DNA from 3 places in the Ornithinimicrobium ciconiae genome. Region 3 is predicted to be linked to each of the others. Evidence: riboswitches for the same ligand, from Rfam matches in the RefSeq annotation. Region 3 holds a riboswitch; each other region holds the start of a gene.
The links. Region 3 has a riboswitch for cyclic di-AMP ahead of FNH13_RS17970 (C40 family peptidase). Riboswitches for the same ligand answer to the same signal wherever they lie in the genome.
Positions count from the first base shown of each region.

Region 1: linked by a shared signal. The riboswitch ahead of FNH13_RS09905 (C40 family peptidase) and the one ahead of FNH13_RS17970 (C40 family peptidase) in region 3 are both predicted to bind cyclic di-AMP.
Region 2: linked by a shared signal. The riboswitch ahead of FNH13_RS19805 (transglycosylase family protein) and the one ahead of FNH13_RS17970 (C40 family peptidase) in region 3 are both predicted to bind cyclic di-AMP.

Region 1 covers NZ_CP041616.1:2,171,358-2,177,753, reverse strand. The annotation lists gene FNH13_RS09925 (ABC transporter permease) at 1-53, opposite strand, end outside; gene FNH13_RS09920 (ABC transporter ATP-binding protein) at 46-987, opposite strand; gene FNH13_RS09915 (hypothetical protein) at 1,105-1,695, shown strand; gene FNH13_RS09910 (aminoglycoside phosphotransferase) at 1,692-2,525, opposite strand; gene FNH13_RS09905 (C40 family peptidase) at 2,617-3,642, opposite strand; cyclic di-AMP (ydaO/yuaA leader) riboswitch at 3,643-3,806, opposite strand; gene FNH13_RS09900 (MFS transporter) at 3,995-5,335, shown strand; gene FNH13_RS09895 (LLM class flavin-dependent oxidoreductase) at 5,456-6,396, shown strand, end outside.
Region 2 covers NZ_CP041616.1:959,408-965,803, reverse strand. The annotation lists gene FNH13_RS04395 (hypothetical protein) at 1-279, opposite strand, end outside; partial or broken gene FNH13_RS19940 (transposase) at 993-1,673, shown strand; gene FNH13_RS19715 (hypothetical protein) at 2,102-2,227, opposite strand; tRNA gene FNH13_RS04385 (tRNA-Thr) at 2,604-2,679, opposite strand; gene FNH13_RS19805 (transglycosylase family protein) at 2,831-3,571, opposite strand; cyclic di-AMP (ydaO/yuaA leader) riboswitch at 3,580-3,719, opposite strand; gene FNH13_RS04375 (serine/threonine-protein kinase) at 3,908-5,863, opposite strand; gene FNH13_RS04370 (alpha,alpha-trehalose-phosphate synthase (UDP-forming)) at 6,053-6,396, shown strand, end outside.
Region 3 covers NZ_CP041616.1:3,881,126-3,887,521, forward strand. The annotation lists one part of gene FNH13_RS17965 (IS3 family transposase) at 1-313, shown strand, start outside; gene FNH13_RS17970 (C40 family peptidase) at 535-1,476, opposite strand; cyclic di-AMP (ydaO/yuaA leader) riboswitch at 1,482-1,633, opposite strand; gene FNH13_RS17975 (sensor histidine kinase) at 1,817-2,929, opposite strand; gene FNH13_RS17980 (response regulator transcription factor) at 2,938-3,642, opposite strand; gene FNH13_RS17985 (metal-sensitive transcriptional regulator) at 3,705-4,028, opposite strand; gene FNH13_RS17990 (heavy metal translocating P-type ATPase) at 4,084-6,270, opposite strand.

The DNA of each region.
Region 1 (6,396 bases), 1.7 Mb from region 3:
GGGACCCGACCGGAGGCGGCGAGGCGTTGCAGGTCCTGTGCCGTGTCAGTCAACGAGGGTCCGTCCTGTCAACCGGAGGAAGACATCCTCGAGGGAGGAGCGTCGCACCAGCGAGGTGATCGGGTTGAGACCGCGCCCGGTGACCTCTTCCAGCGCCGCCTCACCGTCGTCGGTGTAGACGAGGATGCGGTCCGGGAGCACCTCGAGTCGGGTGGCGATGTCAGCGAGCTGGTCGACCACCGCCGCGTTGCGCTGTGCACCGAAGCGGAGCTCGACGACCTCGCGCGTGGAGTAGTCCTTGATCAGGGAGCGGGGGCTGCCCTCAGCCATGATCGAGCCGTGGTCGATGACGATCAGCCGGTCGCACAGCTGCTCGGCCTCGTCCATGAAGTGCGTCGTCACCACGAGCGTGACACCGACCTCCTTGAGCCGGAACAGCCGGTCCCAGAGGACGTGGCGGGCCTGCGGGTCCAGGCCGGTCGTCGGCTCGTCGAGGAGGAGGAGCTTGGGCTCATTGACCAGGGCGCGGGCGATGGTCAGCCGGCGCTTCATGCCACCGGACAGGGCCGTCGTCTTGGACTTGGCCTTGTCCGTGAGCTGGGCAAACTCGATCAGCTCGTCCGCCTTGGTCCGCAGGTAGGAGTGGGACAGCCCGAAGTATCGGCCATAGACGATGAGGTTGTCCCGGACCGTCAGCTCCTCGTCGAGGTTGTCCTGCTGGGGGACGACCCCGAGGTGAGCGCGCACCTCCGGGCCGCGCTCGGCCGGATCGAGCCCGGCGACCAGCATGGACCCGCCGGTGCGGGTCAGGGTCCCACCGATCATCCGCATCGTGGTGGACTTGCCGGCCCCGTTGGGGCCCAGCAGGCCGAAGGACTCACCGGAGCTGATGCTGAACGAGATGCCGTCGACCGCGCGGTTATCGCCATAGATCTTGGTCAGGTCCGTGGCGCGGACGATGGGATCCGCTGCTCCAGGTGCGTTCACATGAGGCATCCTCTCCCCCACCACTGACAGTTACCAACTCCATTTCGGCCACCTCGTGATCCGCCCTCCTTGCGTCGCCGACTGCCCCGGTGCGCAGCAGTCCGTAGGCTGGTCACCATGCGTGACCCCGTGAGCTTTGAGGACCTGGACGATCTCGAGGAGGCCTTGCGCTCCGCCTCCCCGGCCGAGCATGCCAGCGCGGCGGCTGATCTGGCCTCCTGGGCCGAGAGTCCCCACCCCCAGGACATTCCCTTCCCCGGTGACCTCCTGATCGCGGCCGGAGATCTGCTCAGCCGGGCCGCGGACCTCTCAGGCGCCCTCGCCCACTACCAGCGCGCGGCTGAGCTGGGGACCTCCGAAGGACCCGACGCGAACGCCTATGTCGTGGACACCCTCTTCCAGCTCGACCGCCCGCAGGAGGCTCGGACCCTCTCGGAGACGCTGCGCCGCGCACGGCCGGAACGCGTCGACACCTATCTGGCGATGGCCACGGTGTGGGAGCTGAACGGCGATCTGAGGCAGTCGCTGGGTTGGTCCACCCGCGGCATCGCCCTGGCCGAGGAGGTGGATGGGCCGCCCGCCGACCTGGGTCTGCTGTGCGTGGCACGCTGGCGGGTGCGACAGGAGCAGGGCATGGAGCCCGACGAGTATGACGAGCTCGCGATGGGCTTCCTGGATGCCGTGGACGAGGGGGCCGGCGAGGCCTAAGCCGGTGCCAGCACCCGGCGATAGGCCGCGACATCGCAGGGGCGGTCGCTGAGCACCCGAAAGATGCCTGCTCGCAGCATCGCCTGTCGGCGTGGGCCCTCGGCCCACTCGTGCATCACCTGCGGGTCGGCCTGCAGCCAGAGCACCGCGTCGAGCACACAGACCGCCTCGGCCCACAGTGCCGGACGCCAGGAGGGCGCCAGGTCGATGACGAGCGGCAGACCGCTGGAGTCCAGGAGGACATTGCCGGCTAGGTCGCGGTGGACGAGCTGGTCAGGGCCGAGGTCGCTCGGTCCGCTGCCTGCAGCGTCACGCTCGGCGCACAGATCGGACACCAGCTCCTGGACCTCCGCGGCATTCCTGCGTGACGACGTCGCTGACACTCCTGGTGCCTCGCTCACCGGGTCGGCGCCGAACGCGACACGTTCGGCGCGTGACCACCGGTCGTGGCGGGTGCGCAGGCCGGACGGTGGCACGATCAGCGCAGCCTTGAGGTGGGCATGCAGCAGTCGACCGGTGGCTACCAGCACGTCGAGGTCCTGGCAGGCACGGGTGCCCGGCTCGAAGCGGGTCGCGCCCCACCCGTCGACCACCCACCGCAGGTCGCGTGTCGGGATGGGCATGGCCAGACGCAGCGACCTGGTCTGCTCGTGGTCCAACTGCGCAGCGAGACGAGCCAGCACCGGACTGAGCCAGGAGGCCGTGTCTGCGTCGCGCCCTGGGGACAACACCAGGTCACCGGCGAGGACGCTGGTGCCCCTGCCGCCCTGAAGGGCGATGGCATGCCCGGGGACGGCGAAGAGGTCAAAGACCTCGGGGGGTGGCTGCACGGCTCCCACGATGTCACAGCACAACGCCACCGGGCGTGGTCACGAGGTGACCACGCCCGGTGGCGTCAGAGCTGAGGTGGGGCGTGCTGCGTCAGGGGCGACCAGCGGCGAACAGGCCCGGGGAGTAGTTCATCCCGGTGACCTTGGAGCCGCTGAAGCCGCTGCCGTCGCGCAGCGAGTGGATGACCTGACCGTCACCGAGATAGATGGCGACGTGATAGATGCCGCCACCGTTGCTGTAGAAGAGCAGGTCGCCGCGCTGGATGTTGCTCAGCGACACACGGCTGGTGGCGCTGTACTGCGCCGAGCTGCCGTGCGGCAGGCTCTTGCCGGCCGAGGCATAGGCGGCCTTGACGAAGCCGGAGCAGTCGTAGCCACCGCCGCTGTCAGAGCCGTAGATGTAGGGCAGGCCGAGGTGGGCGTAGGCCCAGCCGATGGCTCCCTCGCCACCGCCGGACGGCGGTGCCGGGGCGGGTGCCGGCTCAGGCTTGGGCTCCGGGGCGGGCTCGGGCTTCGGTGCCGGAGCAGGGGCCGAAGCGGCGGGCGCCTCCGTGCGGGCCTCCGAACGGCTGCTCGACGAGGTCTCCGTCCGAGCCTCGGCAGCAGAAGCACCCTCGGTCTGCGGGGCGGACGTCTCGACAGACGTCTCGGCGGGCGCCTCGGGAGCGGCCACCTCGACCGGCTCCTCGACGACAGGGGTCACCCCGACGAAGCCGAGTTCGCCCATAGGCGCGTTGGCGGCGTCGGCCGGAGCGGCCACGGCCACGGCCGGGACATCGGCCGCACTGACGGTGTCAGTGACGGTCGGCAGGGTCAGTGAGGACGCGCTGCCGGTGAGCGCGGCCGCAATGGCCTGGACGCCCTCCGACTGGTCCGAAGCGGTGGCAGCGAGCTGTCCGGTCGAGATGGTCTCGGAGCCGGAGACCGGCGCGAGGGCAGCCATCGCCGACTCGAACTCGGTTGAGGGCTGAGTGGTGGCGACCAGGATGGAGGACGCCAGCAGTCCGCCGGAAGCGGCGACTGAGAATGTTGAGGTGGCTGAGTAGCGGCCCTGGGCAAGGGCACTAGAAATGCGGCTGGGCGCGCGGTGGCGTCCGCCGGGGGCAGTCTGGGTCACGAGGTACCTCTCCATCGCCTACGGAGTTAGCTGTCGGGCGCGGGCTGGAGTGTTGCCCGGGTCCGACCTGTTGCCAGGCCGGGCCTTAGCCCCAAGGGAGTTTCCTCCCGGGGAAGTGGGTTCCCCGTTCTTGTCAGTCGTCACAAAGGAGGCACGCGATCCGGTGACAAGACTCGGCGTCCGGACTGCGGGATTCGTCGTTCGACGAACCTGGACAACGGTACAGGGTCGAGACACCAAAGTCACAAAAGGGTAACGAACGACACGTTCGTGTCGCATGAGTGTGTGCCGAGTTGACCGTCAGCAGCCATCCTCGTGGCCGGCTCTTGACCGTCGGTGCCACACTACGTCGGTGACCGATCCCGGTGGGCCTTCTCCAGTGCTTGAGACTCGCGATGTCGTTGCGCTGCAGACCCGCACGGTGCGGACCCTGATGGGCAGTCAGGTCCTGGGCGGTGTCGGGGTGGCCAGCGGCATCGCCGTGGCGGCACTGATGGCCGCGGACATCAGTGGGCGCGATGACCTCTCGGGGCTGGCCAACACCACGCAGGTCCTCGGTGGGGCCCTGCTGACCATCCCGATCGCGGCACTGATGGCAGCGCGCGGTCGGCGGGTGGGCCTGATGGCGGCCTATCTCATTGGCACCCTCGGTGCTGGCCTGGCCATCCTCGCGGCCGAGCTGGGCAGCTTCCCACTCCTGCTGCTGGGCACCGCGCTGTTCGGCGCCTCGTCGACGGCCAACAGCCAGGCACGCTACGCCGCGGTCGACCTTGCCGTGCCTGCTCGTCGCGGTCGGCAGCTCAGCCTGGTCGTCTGGGCCACCACGCTCGGCTCCGTTCTCGGGCCCAACATGCTCGGTCCTGGCAAGGCGATGGCCGAGTCACTGGGTCTTCCCCCGCTCGCCGGCGCCTGGGTGTTCAGCGCCGCCGGCTTTGTCCTGGCCGCGGTCCTGGTCAACGTCCTGCTGCGGCCCGATCCACTGTTGACGGCTCGAGCACTGGCGCTGCCCCCGCCGGCCAAGGGCGTCGCGGTCGATCCGGCACCGACTGACGCGCCCGCCGACGACGCCCTGGCCCGGACCCCCCGCGTGGGACAACGGGGCTCGGTGGTCCACGGGGCCCGGGCGATCCTCGCCTCCCCCACCGTCCTGCTCGGGACGGTGACGGTCACCATCGGGCATGTCGTGATGGTCGCCGTGATGGTGATGACCCCGATCCACATGGCGCACGGTCATGCCGAGGTGGAGGTCATCGGCTTTGTCATCTCGATGCACATCCTGGGCATGTACGGCCTGGCCCCCGTGGCCGGCTACCTCACCGACCGTCGTGGGTCACGGCCGGTGATCCTGGGCGGTGTCGGGATCCTGGTCCTGGCCTGCCTGCTCGCGGCCACCTCCTCCACGGGGTGGTCCGCTGGGCTGCTGGCCGGTCTGTTCCTCCTCGGGCTGGGGTGGTCCTGCACGATGGTCGCTGGCTCGCACCTGATCGCCGCGGGCGCCCAGGTCGAGGACCGGGCCTCGGTGCAGGGTGCATCCGACCTGATCATGGGGCTGTCGGCGGCCGCCGCAGGTGCTCTGGCCGGGGTGGTCGTGCAGCACCTTGGCTATGACTGGCTCGGCGCGATGGGAGCTCTGACCGCCCTGGCGCTGGGTGGCTACACGGTGGTCACGGGTCGTCGGGTCACCGAGACCTAACGCGGCTCCGAGGGGAACAGTCCCGTGATGATCACCCCGGCCACGCACCGGCTCTCCCCCTGCCGCTTCGCCCCTTCCTGAGCGGGACTAAACCCGACGGAGCCCGGCGTTTAGACGGGCGTGACCACCTCACTGCCGCAGACCGTCTCCGACTATGGCCACGAACTGCTGTTCGGCACGTTCCACACCCCGGTGAACCAGCAACCCCAACAGGCGGTGTCACTGGCCCAGCTCAGCGAGGGGGCCGGACTGGACCTGGTCACCTTCCAGGACCACCCCTACCAGTCGGCCTTCCTGGACACCTGGACCCTGCTGAGCTATGTCGCGGCACGCACCGAGCGGGTGCACCTGGCACCCAACGTCGTCAACCTGCCGCTGCGGCAACCGGCCGTGCTGGCGCGCTCTGCGGCGAGCCTGGACCTGCTCAGCAACGGCCGGGTCGAGCTGGGGCTGGGCACCGGTGCCTTCTGGGACGCGATGGTCGCGATGGGCGCGCAGCGGTTGACCCCCGGTGAGTCCGTGCAGGCGCTGGAGGAGGCGATCGCGGTCATCCGGGGCATCTGGGCGGCGGATGAGCCCTCCGTGCTGCGCGTCGAGGGTGAGTTCCACCGTGCCGTGGGGGCCAAGCGCGGTCCGGCGCCCGCCCACGACATCGGGATATGGCTGGGCGCCTACAAGCCACGGATGCTGCGCCTGACCGGTCGGCTGGCCGACGGCTGGCTGCCCTCCGAGGGCTACCTGAAGTCCGACGACGATCTGCGCGTCGGCAACGAGACCATCGACGAGGCCGCCGACGCGGTGGGACGGGATCCCCGCGATATACGCCGGCTGCTCAACATCAACCCGCCCCGTGGCGGGGTTGATGCCTGGGTGGAGCGTCTGGCCCAGCTGGCCCTCAACCACGGCATCGGCACCTTCATCCTCGCCGCAGACGACCCGCAGAGCATCGAGGCGTTCGGGCAGGAGGTCGCGCCGGCGGTCCGTGAGCTCGTCGCCTCCGAGCGCAGGTATGCCGACACGCAGGTGACCCCCGCTGCTGCCCCGACCGCCGCTCCGGAGAG
Region 2 (6,396 bases), 1.2 Mb from region 3:
TTCCGAGGGAAAGCCGTGCAGATCTCGGCACTTCTCCGCGGATTCAAAGTAAGCTTCCTCCTGCCCCTTCAGAAGTTTCACTTCGTATCCCGTTGCTTCAATGCTGACGTCCCAGCCGTCCTCCTCCATGCAACGTCCCATCTTGGTGGCGTATTCGAGGGGATCGGGCAGATCAGCCGCCACCGAAGGCGCTTTGGAGGCGACATCTTCATCGATGTCCGATGAATCCGGTCCTGGCTCTGGCGTCCCGGTCGAACTATTCGGCGTGTCCGGCTTCATCTGCGAATTCCCGTCCCCGGAGCAGGCCCCGAGGAGAACCACAAGCGTCACGCAGACCAGCAGGACCGTCCGGCCACTCCCCTTGCCACCGAGGCACTGCCCAGGCTGTGAATATTCGCTGCCCAGTCGACGGATACCGTCCAAAGACATGTTCTACGGCTCGCTAAACTGCGGGCGACACACTGCTGAGTGTGACTCCAGATAGTCGGCTTGAGCGCCCCACGAAAGGACGTTCCGATCACCCGTCCACCAAGCCCGGTAGGGACTCAATGTGGACACAACGCCATGGTCCAAGAAGGTTATGTAACTGCCCACCTCTTTCTGGTGGTAGGTTTGACCTGCACTCCGAGACTCTATAAGGATCTGCTGGTTCGCTGAGCAACCCTTTCCAGGGTGGTAGTAGTGGGCCGCGGCAGGCATGGCCAAAGAAACGGCCAACATGACGCCCGCAGTCAAGATCCCAAACCCACGCATGAGAACCCCAAACATGTTGCGCCTCCTTCCCCGAGGGTCCCGTACCCTTGACGAGACTGCGGCGCGCTCACGACGCTAACACCACCTCAAGGGACCGTCAACCGGCTCTTCACGAACGAGGGTGTAGGGCTGGGGTGCTGAGTTTGGCGGGCGGGGCGGGCGCGTCGGTGTCGGGGTGAGGGTCCAGGTCTTCCGATGATGGGAGTTCTCACACTGGCCCACCAAGGAAGACCTCGACGATGCCTGACGCTACCTTTACGACCCCTGACTTGACGACCTTCACCGGGCTGGACGAGCTCGGCCTGGAGGTGACCGGTCAGCTGATCGAGCCCGAGCGTGCGGTGCTGACCTGCCGGGTGGTGGAACCGGATGACTGGTGCCATAACTGCGGCAGCCAGGGCGTACCGCGGGACACCGTGGTCCGTCGGTTGGCGCACGAACCGTTCGGGTGGCGACCGACGACGTTGCTGGTCACGGTGCGCAGGTACAAGTACACCGGGTGTGGGCACGTGTGGCGCCAGGACACGACCAAGGCGGCCGAGCCGCGGGCGAAGATCTCCCGGGCCGGGCTGACCTGGGCGTTGGTTGCCATCGTGTGCCAGCGCCTGACCGTGACGAGGGTCGCCGAAGGTCTGGCGGTGTCCTGGAGCGCGGCCAACGACGCGGTGCTGACCGAGGGCAAGCGTGTTCTGATCGACGACCCGCACCGCCTCGACGGGGTCCAGGTCATCGGCGTCGATGAGCACGCTTGGCGGCATACTCGCAAGGGCGACAAGTTCGTCACCGTCATCATCGACCTCACCCCTGTGCGTGAGGGCACCGGCCCAGCACGGTTACTGGACATGGTTGAGGGCCGCTCCAAGAAGGCGTTCAAGACCTGGCTGGCCGAACGACCCCAGGCCTGGCGCGACGGCGTGGAAGTGGTGGCCATAGAGTTCAACACCTGTCCGACCAGGTTCTACCTGTCGGACATCGCCCGTGCCGACGCCTCGATGGCCGACCCGACATTCGGCCATGGCGTCTTCTATGTGGCCCCGGGTTCGCACTCCTTGGACTTCGTGAACAAGGCCATCTGGAACGGCACCGACAGCCGGCTCGTTCGGCTTCTTCCGGCTGGAGACGGCTTCGCTGTCCAGAGCCGACTGCATGGCCGACGGCTGGCAAGACTTCGGCACGCTGTTCCCGAACCAGGGACAGTGCATCGCCCTGTCCAACTCGCTATCGCATCTGACGGCCGCCAACATCGGGCCGGTCACGTTCGAGGCGTCTCCGTTCGGGACCGTTGCTCGCGGCCTGACGCCCCGAGGAGCTGGCACACGTGGGTCGGCCCCTTCGCCCACGCCACGACCTACGACACCAGGAGGACCGTCCCACGCACCCAGGCCGACCCCGGTCGTGAAGTGTTGACCACCACCGTGCCGGTGTCCCTGTCCCGCGCCGGTGCTGGCACGGCCTCGGTAGTGACTGTCACCATGACGTTGACTCCTCAGGACCAGGCCTTCTCCTTCGTCCCAGCTGGACAGTACGGATCCTTGGGCAACACTGCGTGGGAGCTCGTCGGAGACCCGACCATCTCCGACCCGTCGATGGTGACGACCTGGACCTTCCGCTCGACCGCACCGCTGACCCGGGGCGTGGCCTCACCGGCTACGCCACCGGCACCGGCTCTGGGTGGTATCTGCCGCGACGGTGACCCGGCGCGGGCACCCGCGATCCATGCAGCTGAACGCATCCTTCACGCTCCCGCGCGGGCACGTGTGAAGGATGCGTGCACGTGCACCGCGATGGCCGACCAGGCCGCACCAGGGCCATGCCACCCACCCGGCATACCTCTCCTCGACACTGACCGTTGGAGCCCCCGACAGGAGTCGAACCCGCGACCGTCCGCTTACAAGGCGGATGCTCTACCAACTGAGCTACAGGGGCGTGCCGCTGCTGGGCAGCGACGCAGGAGCCGACCACGGCGGGCGGCAACGACGACGATGCTACCTGCCTGTCGGCATCCGCACCGCCTTGGCCGAAACGTTGCGGGCCCGGTGCCAGGGACTCGCACCGGGCGCGCAACGTCGCGGTCAGCTCAGCCGATGACGTTGGCGTTCAAGTGCTTCTGCAGGGCGAGGACCGTCCGGTAGTTCATGAAGGTCGACCCGTCGCGGGAGAGGCCGAGGTAGTCCTGCAGCGCCGCCTGGGACTTCGGGCCCCAGATCCCGTCGGGATAGGCACCGACCTTGGTCTGCAGGGCCCGCGTCGTGATCGGACCGAAGATGCCGTCCTGGTAGGTGCCGACCCAGCGCTGGATGGCCGTGGTGGTCAGCGGTCCGCGGATGCCGTCGCGCGCCAGTGGCGCCATCGCTGAGTGCCCCCCGCCGCGTGAGGCGGAGCCGTTGTCCCTCGGCTGGGCGGGGGCGGGGGCGGGCGCAGGACTCGGAGCGGGGGTGGCACCGCCGTTGTCCCGCGTCAGCCCGGCTCGCACGGAGCAGACCGGCCAGGCGCCCGGGCCCTGGACCGCGAGGACCTTCTGGGCGATGGTGATCTGCTGGGACTTGGTGGCCTGGTGGGCATAGGGGGCGTAGGCGCCACCGCCGAACCCGGTCCAGGTCTGGGGGTGGAACTGGAGACCCCCATAGAAGCCGTTGCCGGTGTTGATCGACCAGTTGCCACCGGACTCACAGGCGGCGACGCGGTCCCAGACGGACTCGGCGCTGGCACCCGGGGCGGTGAGACCGATGCCCGCCACAGCCACGGCAGCGGCGACGGTCAGTCCTCCGACTCGTCGGGCGATGGGCTTGCGGGGTGCGCGATGCTTGGCAGTTGCCATGGTGGATGAACCTTCCTGACAGTGCGCCTACGGAGTTAGCTGTCGGGTTCGGGCGGTCAGGTGCCCGGCCGCTGACGCGGCTTCACCCCAAGACGCCGCAGCGGGCGTCGATGGTGGGTTCCCCATCCTCGTCTGGCGCCCGGACGGTCCGGGATGCGTGCCCTGGTGACGAGGTTCGGCGCCTCAGGGGCACACGCCGTGGGTGTGCTCTGGCCTATGCAGTTGTGGTCCGCAGGGGGCGAACCGAAGTGCCCAGACTAACCACAGTTGTGGCCCTAGCGGAGGCAGGTTGTGGACAATCGAGACTTCTGTGCAGGTCACGCCCCGGAAAAAACTTCAGGGCCGAAGTGCCTGCGGGATCAGGTCCAGGAACGGCGGTGCATCCCAGGTGGTCGGCCACCAGGACACCTGGTTGCCCTGGAGCAGCGCCCAGACCAGGAGTGCCAGACCGCCGACGAGCAGCACACCAGCCACCGCGGTGGTGATCGTGGGGTGCGGCAGCACAGAGCGCACCATGGTGCGGGAGCCGCGGCGCAGGGCGAGCCCGCCGGGCCCCCACCAGGCCATCAGCATGCCCAGCAGGCTGCCCACCGCCATGGGGAGCGAGTCGGCGACGCCCACCTGCAGCAGTCCGGACTCGGTCAGTCCCCCTGCGGTGATGACGGTCGCCGCAATGGCGAACGCGACCGGGAGCAACAGTGCCAGCCCGGTGGACAGGGCCGCCACGAACAGGTGCCAGGGACTGGTCAGCACAGTGACCGGCATGTCCGAGCGGCGTGGGCCGGCCTCGTGGCGACGCAGCACCAGAGAGGTCACCACGTGGTCGACCGCTCGAGCCGCGACCGACCAGATGACCAGCAGTCCCCAGGCGAGCAGCGGCGCCACGGCGGCGATGCCGACCAACGCCACCAGTCCGGTGGCCAGGGTCCCGGTGCGCATCGGTCGTCCGATGCGTGGGTCCGGGCCGCGTGCCGGCTGGCCGAAGCCCTGGGGCCCCGGGGCGGCGTAGGGCGACTGCCCGCCGGCCGTGTAAGGCACGGGGCCCTGCGAGGCGTAGGGCCCCTGATTGCCGTGGACCGGTTGCGGGCTGCTCGGGCGAGGAGCGCTTCCCGCCGTGCGCTGTCCGGCGCCCGGCCCATTCGGCTGACCGGCCGGGGCAGGATAGGAGCGTCCCAGCGGTGCGGCATACCCTCCGGCAGGTCCGGCCTGTCCGGCACCCTGCCCGGCTGGTCGCTGGAGCGGCGCCTGACGGGTCTGGGGAGTGGGCGCCATCGGCTGGACGCGTGTCGGGTCCACCCGCGGGGTCACCGCCGTGTGCGGCGACCAGCTGTCGCCGGAAACGGCATCGGTCCTGGCATGGACCTGGGTGTCATCAGCATCCGGGGCAGGGCGCACACCTGCGCTCCGGACCCGCACGGTCAGCGCCTCGGTCACCGGACGGTGAGCGGCGTAGAGCTCCAGCGCGCGCATGACCTCGTCGCTGTGTGGCCGTCGCTCGGGCTCTGGGTCCAGGGCGGCCGCGAGCAGCGGGCGGATCGCGGGGTCGACGTCGTCGAGCTGGGTGCGGCCGCGGATCACCCGATCCAGGACGACGCTCATGGGCCCACGACCAAACGGCGGCGTGCCGCTGTTGGCGAAGGCGAGGGTTGCCGCCCAGCCCCACCAGTCGGTCGCCTCGGTGACGGCACCGCCCTCGACGACCTCGGGCGAGAGATAACCAGGTGTGCCCATCACCAGTCCGGTCATCGTCAGCCGGACGTCGTCGGCGACCTGCGCGATGCCGAAGTCGATCACCACCGGGTCGGGGCCGACCATGAGGACGTTGCCCGGCTTGAGGTCGCGGTGGACGATCCCGACGCCGTGGATCGCGGTCAACGCCTCGGAGAGGCCGCGTCCGAGGTCCACCAGGGCTGCACCGGTGACCGGCCCCTCCGCGGACACCACGTGGTCCAGCGGTGGCCCGGGGACGAACTCGGTGACGATATAGGGCGCCGGGCCCTCGGTGTCGGCGTCCAGGACAGCGGCGACCCGTGGACTGCTGACCCGCGACAGGGTGGCCACCTCGCGGGAGAGCCGGGTCCGGGCATCGGGGTCGTGGGCGATGTGCGGGCGCAGCACCTTGATGGCCACGTCCCTGCTGCCGTCCTCGGGTCCGCCATCGGGCCGGGCGCGATAGACGACGCCCATGCCACCCTCACCCAGGCGCCTGCCGAGGGTGTAGATCCCGAGACGCCGTGGCGTCTGCGGGACACCCTCGGCGTGCCCACCGAGGGGCGTGGTCTCCGGGCTCATGGTCTCCACCGTATTGCGTCTCCTGGTCACAACAGTGCCAACTCGCGTGCCCACCACCCCGCGGATCGCGGGATGCCAGGGCTCCGACTAGGCTCGAAGGACAGCAACGATCGGGGCACCAGGATGGTTTCCCTCACGACCTGATGACCGTTCGTCCTCGCGATCTGACGGCCATATGACGGCACAGGAGTGGTTTTGGTTTCCGCGGCAGGCACCTTCGACTTCGTCGTGGCGGCAAACCGCCTGCCGGTCGACCGGGTCGTCGAGGCAGATGGTTCGGCGCACTGGCAGACCAGCCCCGGCGGGCTGGTGAGCGCCATGGACCCGGTGATGCAGGGACGCCGGGCCGCCTGGGTCGGGTGGGCCGGCGACCCCACCGACGAGATCGCCCCCTTCGACCGGGACGGCATCCGACTGCACCCGCTGATGCTGACCGTCACCGAGATCCAGGATTACTACGAGGGCTTCAGCAACGAGACCCTGTGGCCGCTCTATCACGACGTCATCGTGCCGCCGCGCTACCGACGCCGGTG
Region 3 (6,396 bases):
CGTCCACTCCGACCGCGGCAGCCAGTTCCGGTCGCGGAAGTACCTGGCCGCGCTGCGTCGCCACCACCTGGTCGGATCCATGGGCCAGGTCGGCACGAGCGCCGACAACGCCGCGATGGAGTCCTTCTTCGCCCTCCTGCAGAAGAACGTCCTGGACCGCCGCCGATGGGCCACCCGCCAGGACCTGCGCATCAGCATCGTGACCTGGCTCGAGCGCACCTACCACCGGCGCCGTCGCCAGGACCGACTCGGCCGGTTGACGCCCATCGAGTACGAAGCCACCATGGCCACAGCCGCCCCTCAGGCGGCCTGACCCAACCTGTCACCTACCCGTGCAGCAGTCCCGATACTTGTCCGCACCGCAGTGACGCCGCGGCCCCTGAGTGATCCTCATTCAGCCGGTCCCCTACAGGTCAACCGCACTCATCCCGCGGCTCAGTCACTCAGTTGGTTGGCTGCGCCAGGCCGGGCAGCGACCGTCTGCATCGGGGATGCAGGTCCGCATGTGGTCGCTGCCCAGGCGCGTGGGCATGGTCAGGGTCGACCGGCTGCCATCAAACCGGAGGCGTAGTTGATGTCGTTGATCTTGGACCCGTTCCAACTGGACCAGTCGCGCAGGGAGTGGATGACCTGCCCGTCCCCGAGGTAGATCGCGACGTGGAAGATGCCGGATGCGGAGCCGTTGTTGCTGTAGAAGACGAGGTCACCGCGTTGGATCTCTGAGAGGGGGACACGGTTCGTGGCGTGGTACTGGGCCTCGCTCTGATGGGGGAGGCTGATGCCGGCCGCGCGGAAGGCTGCTGTCGTGAATCCGGAGCAGTCGTAGGCACCGCCACTGCTCGAACCCCAACTGTAGGGCAGTCCCAGGTTGGCTTGGGCCCAGGCAATAGCTGCTTCGGCGCCCTGACCAGTGGCCGGCGACGCTTCAGGGGAAGATGGCTCGGGGGGTGCTTTCTCCCGGGGCTTAGACCGGCTCGCCGCGCTGTCCTCGGTGCGGGTGTCTGCAGCTGTGGCTTGGTCACCGTTTGTGTTCTCGTCACCGGCACCGCCGGTGTCCTCGGTGGTGGGTTCGGCCGGCTCCTCGGTGGTGGTCTCGAGGCGAGTTTCTGGTTCTGGCTCGGGAGTGACGCCGGTGAATCCGAGTTCACCGAAGTGCGCGTGCTGATCACCTTCGGCGGGGGCCGGGACTGCCTTGACCGGAAGATCACTGTCCAGGTCTTCGGAGGCCACCTTCAGCGCGTCCACAAGGGTCGACCAACTGTCAGCGGTCGGGTTCGCGACCTGGGATCTCTGCGGCACCGGGGACTGGTGGATGCTGACCGCGTCGACGGAGCTGGTCAGGATTGCCGGTGCTGCCGGGGCTGCGGCGCCGATGGTGGCGACGAGCAACCCGGAGGCTGCCAGGGTGGCGCTTCCGGATAGGGGCCGGGTCAGGTTCAGGGCGGCGCGGTGGCGCCCGGGCAAGCGTCGATTCATCACGGGGGTAACCTCTCCGGCGCCTGCGGGGTTAGCTGTCGGGCTCGGGCTGGAGTTGCCCGGCGCTGACCCAGAGAAGTTGAGTCAGCCCTGTGCCCCAAGGAACGTTCGGCGTTCCGCGAGTGGGTCCCCCGCTCTTGTCTGGCGGATGTTTGTTTGAGCCAGAGCGCTGACAAGATTCGGCGGACGCCCGGCACCTGCCCACGGCTGAGCAGGTTACAAAACGGTAACGGCCACAGGCGCCCCCGACAGCGCCTCAGGACCGAATCACGGCCGATCTTCATGGAACCTTCATCCAGGCCCAGCGGCGTGGAGGCCCGGGCTTTGCTGACGGCGGTATCTACGGGTTCGGCAGCCACCAGGTGACGGTGGTTCCGAATCCTCGGCCGGGACTGGTGATTGTGAGGTTTCCGCCGTGTGCCCTGATGATGCCGTGGGCGATGGTCAGGCCTACCCCGGAGCCGCCTCGTTGTCGGTCGCGGGCTGTGTCGACGCGGTAGAACCGTTCCAGGACGTGATCGAGAGCCTGAGCAGGGATGCCGTCGCCGGAGTCCGAAAGGGTCACCACCACCCGCTCCCCGGTGGACCGGGCCTCGAGCGTCACTCTCCCGCCTGCGGGGGTGTGACGGAGCGCGTTGTTCAGCAGGTTCGTCATCACCTGCCCCAACCGATCCGGGTCAGCAGACACCGTTGGTAGGGGCTGCTCGACGACTGTTGCCAGACGAACGCCTTTTGCCGCGTAGGCCGCCTCGTGTGCGGTAAGGGCCTGCTCGATGAGTCCTGGGAGTTGGACCGGTTCACACGCAAGGTTTAGGTGGTGTTCCTCGATGCGGGAGACGGTGCTGATGTCTTCGGCCAACCGTGCCAGCCGTTGTGTCTGTCCGCGGAGCATATCCACCGTCGGCGGGTCCAGGGCAGTCACACCGGTCTGGGTGCTCTCCAGATAGGCGTCCAGGGTGGCGATGGGGGTGCGCATCTCGTGGGCCAGGTCCCCCAGCATCTGTCGCCGTGTGGTCTCAACGTCCGCGAGGCGGCGTGCCATCTGGTTGAAAGAGTCGGCGAGCACTTCAAACTCCGGCCCCAGCGCCGGCGGGCGGACCCTGGCCCCGTAGTCACCTGCTGCGATGGTCGACGCCGCCTCAGCCACACCCTGTACCAGGTGGGCGACCCGTCTGGTGAGGTAGAGGCTTGCGACCAGCGCGGCCACGAGCGCGGCGCCTAGGGCAAGTACAAGGGCCAGGGTGATTGCGGAGCGGAATGCCTCCTCGACGTGGGTGGCCTCCTCATCTGGGTTCTCGTGCCCGGCCATCACCATGTGTTCCCGAAAGAGTGCTAGGCCGACGACCTCAGTGACGATCAGGATCGTTGCCAGGACGACCAGGACGACCATCCCTTGGGACACCAGGAGCCTGGTCCCCAGGCCCGCTGTCCGTGTGCGTTCACGAAGGCTCACCTCACCCGTCACCTCCCTCGGGCTGAGGTCGGTTCGACGTCCAGCCGGTAACCCACACCGCGTACGGTCTGGATGAACCGTGGGTTGGTGGCTGGATCGTCCAGCTTGCGCCGCAGGTGGGCAACGTGGACGTCGACCAGTTGCTCATCTCCGACCCAGGACTCCCCCCAGACGGCGTCGATGATCTGTCGGCGGGTCATGACCTGACCTGCCTGGCCGGTGAGTGCCTCAAGGACCTCGAACTCGGTGCGGGTCAGCGCGATCCGATCACCGTCCAGGTGGACTTCGCGGGCGGAGGCGTCAACGGTTAACGGGCCGAAGACTTGAGGCGGTGCTGGCGGCCGTGCTTCCTTCGCGACCTGCCGCGGTCGGCGCAATAGCGCGCGGACCCGTTCTACCAGTTCGCGCGGGCTGAACGGCTTCGTGACGTAGTCATCGGCCCCCGCGCGCAACCCGGCCACGGTGTCCGGCACCTCGGCCCGTGCGGTGAGTATGACGATGTAACAGTCGGAGAACTCACGCAGTCCGCGGCACACCTCCAGTCCGTCCAGGCCGGGTAGCCCCAGATCAAGGATGACGACATCAGGATCGAGCTCATGAGCCCGCTGCAGCGCTGTCGGGCCGTCAAAAGCGGACTCGACTTCGTAACCGTCATGCAACAGATTCCGCGCCACCACTGCGGCCAGGGGCTTCTCGTCATCGACCACAAGCACCCGAAATCCGCGACCGGGTCCGTACCGGCGGGGGGGTTGCAGGTCAGTCGTCACGGCATTCCTTATGACTTGACGAGTCGGGCAATGGCTTGTGAGGCCTCGTTCATCTTCTGCTCTGCCTCGGGCCCTCCTGCTTTCGCTGCGCTGACGACGCAGTGTTTGAGGTGGTCATCGAGCAGGCCCAGCGCGACGCTCTCCAGGGCCGAGGTCAGTGCGCTGATCTGGGTCAGGATGTCGATGCAGTAGGTGTCCTCATTGACCATCCGGTGGATGCCTCGGGCCTGTCCTTCGATGCGTTTGAGGCGGGCGAGGTAACCGGGCTTGTCGCTGATGTAGCCGTGCGTGGCTTCGGCTCCCCGCTTCGCGGGGGTGGCCTGGGTGGTCATGGTGGATGCTCCTGTCAGGTGTGATGGGCCGGGCCGCGACCTGCCGGCAGGTGGGTCACCGGGTGCCCTGCCGGTGGAGGAAGGTTCGGGTGCTATGCGACGGGGTCAGGTCGAGTCGCCGCAACAGTTGGGCGTTGAGCGCGACGACGACGGTGGAGGCCGACATGAGAATCGCACCGACGCTCATCGGCAGGACGAACCCGATCGGTGCCAGGACGCCCGCAGCCAACGGCACGGAGATCAGGTTGTAGCCGGCTGCCCACCACAGGTTCTGCTTCATCTTCCGGTAGCTAGCACGCGACAACTCGATCACTGAGAGGACCGAGCGGGGGTCTGATGAGGCCAGGATCACCCCAGCCGAGGCGATCGCCACGTCGGTTCCTGCACCGATGGCGATGCCGACATCAGCCTGAGCCAGGGCAGGGGCGTCGTTGACCCCGTCGCCGACCATGGCGACCTTGCGCCCCTCCCGCTGGAGTTCGGCTACCTTGGCGGCTTTGTCCTGCGGACGTACACCGGCGAAGACCCGGTCGATGCCCAACTCCTTGGCGACGGTGTCAGCCACGGCCTGGGCATCCCCGGTGATCATCACCACCTGAGTGCCAGCAGCGTGGAGCGCCTCAACCGCTTCACGGGACTCGGGTCGGATCTCGTCCGCCAGGCGCAGCGCACCGATCACCTCACCGTCTGCCAGGACGTGCAGGATAATCGCACCCTCGGTGCGCCAGACCTCGGCGATAGACAGTTCGCTGACACCGTGTTGCTCCAGCAGGTAGGGGCCTCCCACCTCGATGACCGTCCCATCGACAGTGGCTTTCACCCCGACAGCCGGGGACGAGGAGAAGTCGGAAGCCGAGGAGAGCGTCAACTCCCGGTCGCGGGCCGCGCCGAGGATGGCCCCGGCCAGCGGGTGCTCACTATCGGACTCCGCTGCCGCGGCCAGCGCCAGCACCTCTCCCTCATCGCGCCCCACAACGGGTTCGACACCGGTGACAGTGGGCTCACCCTTGGTCAGCGTGCCGGTTTTGTCGAAGAGCACGGCGTCAACGGTACGCATGGACTCCAGCGCGAGTCGATCCTTGATCAGGACGCCGCCACGAGCAGCCCGCTCGGTCGCGATGGAGACCACCAGCGGGATCGCCAGGCCGAGCGCGTGCGGGCAGGCGATGACCAGCACGGTGATGGTGCGCACGACCGCCGAGTCCGGCAGGCCCATCAGCGACCAGATGGTCGCTGTGACTACCGCGACACCGAGAGCGAACCAGAACAGCCACCCCGCGGCGGTGTCAGCGATCCGTTGAGCGCGTGAAGAGGAGGCTTGGGCATCGGCGACCAGCTTCTGGATACCGGCCAGGGCGGTATCCTCGCCGATGGCTGTGACCTCGACCCGCAGCCCGGAGTCGGTGGCCACGGTCCCGGCGACCACCTGCTCGCCGCTCCCGCGACGGACGGTCTTGGACTCACCCGTGACCATGGACTCATCCATGCTCGCCGACCCCTCGACAATCCTGCCGTCTGCGGGGACCGAACCGCCGGGGCGGACCAGCACGACGTCCCCGACCAACAGGTCGCCCGGGGCCACCTTGACCAGTTGTTCACCGCTGACCTTCTCGGCCTCATCAGGCAGGAGCGCCGCCAGGGAGTCCAGCGCAGAGGTCGTCTGAGCCAGGGATCGCATCTCAATCCAGTGGCCCAGCAGCATGATCACCACCAGCAGCGCCAGCTCCCACCAGAAGTTCAGCTCATGATCCAGAACGCGCAGACTAGCGCCCCACGAAGCCACGAAAGCCACCGTGATCGCCAACCCGATCAGCAGCATCATGCCCGGCTTACGGGTGCGGATCTCCTCGACCGCACCAGTCAGAAACGGCTGGCCTCCCCAGAGGTAGACCACCGTGCCCAACACGGGCGAAACCCACCAGACCCAGCCGCCACGGGGCAGGTCATACCCCAGGAGATCCGCGAACATGTCGTTGAAACCCACAACCGGAACGGCCAGGACCAGCATGATCCAGAACAGTCGGCGGAACTGCCCCACGTGATCACCATGACCGGCGTGACCACCGTGACCGGCGTGACCTGATCCACCATGCGCGCCGCTGGTGTCCTGGCCACCGTGGTCGTGGTCAGGGTCCTTAGTCAGTTGCTGTGGAGGATGGGCATGCTCGCCGTGTGGAGCCGGGTGTTGACCGCGATGCTGATCGTCAGGCACGTCGGGTCTGTGGTCGTGGTCGTGACGCATGGGTTTGCTCCTATCGCAAGCGGCTAGGGGAAGTCCGCGGCCCCCAGTGGGCGCCGCAGCGGGTCGTTCTCGCAGGTGCCATGCCGCCGGGACCGGCGTGCAAGAGAGGACTGCAGGAGTGACAAC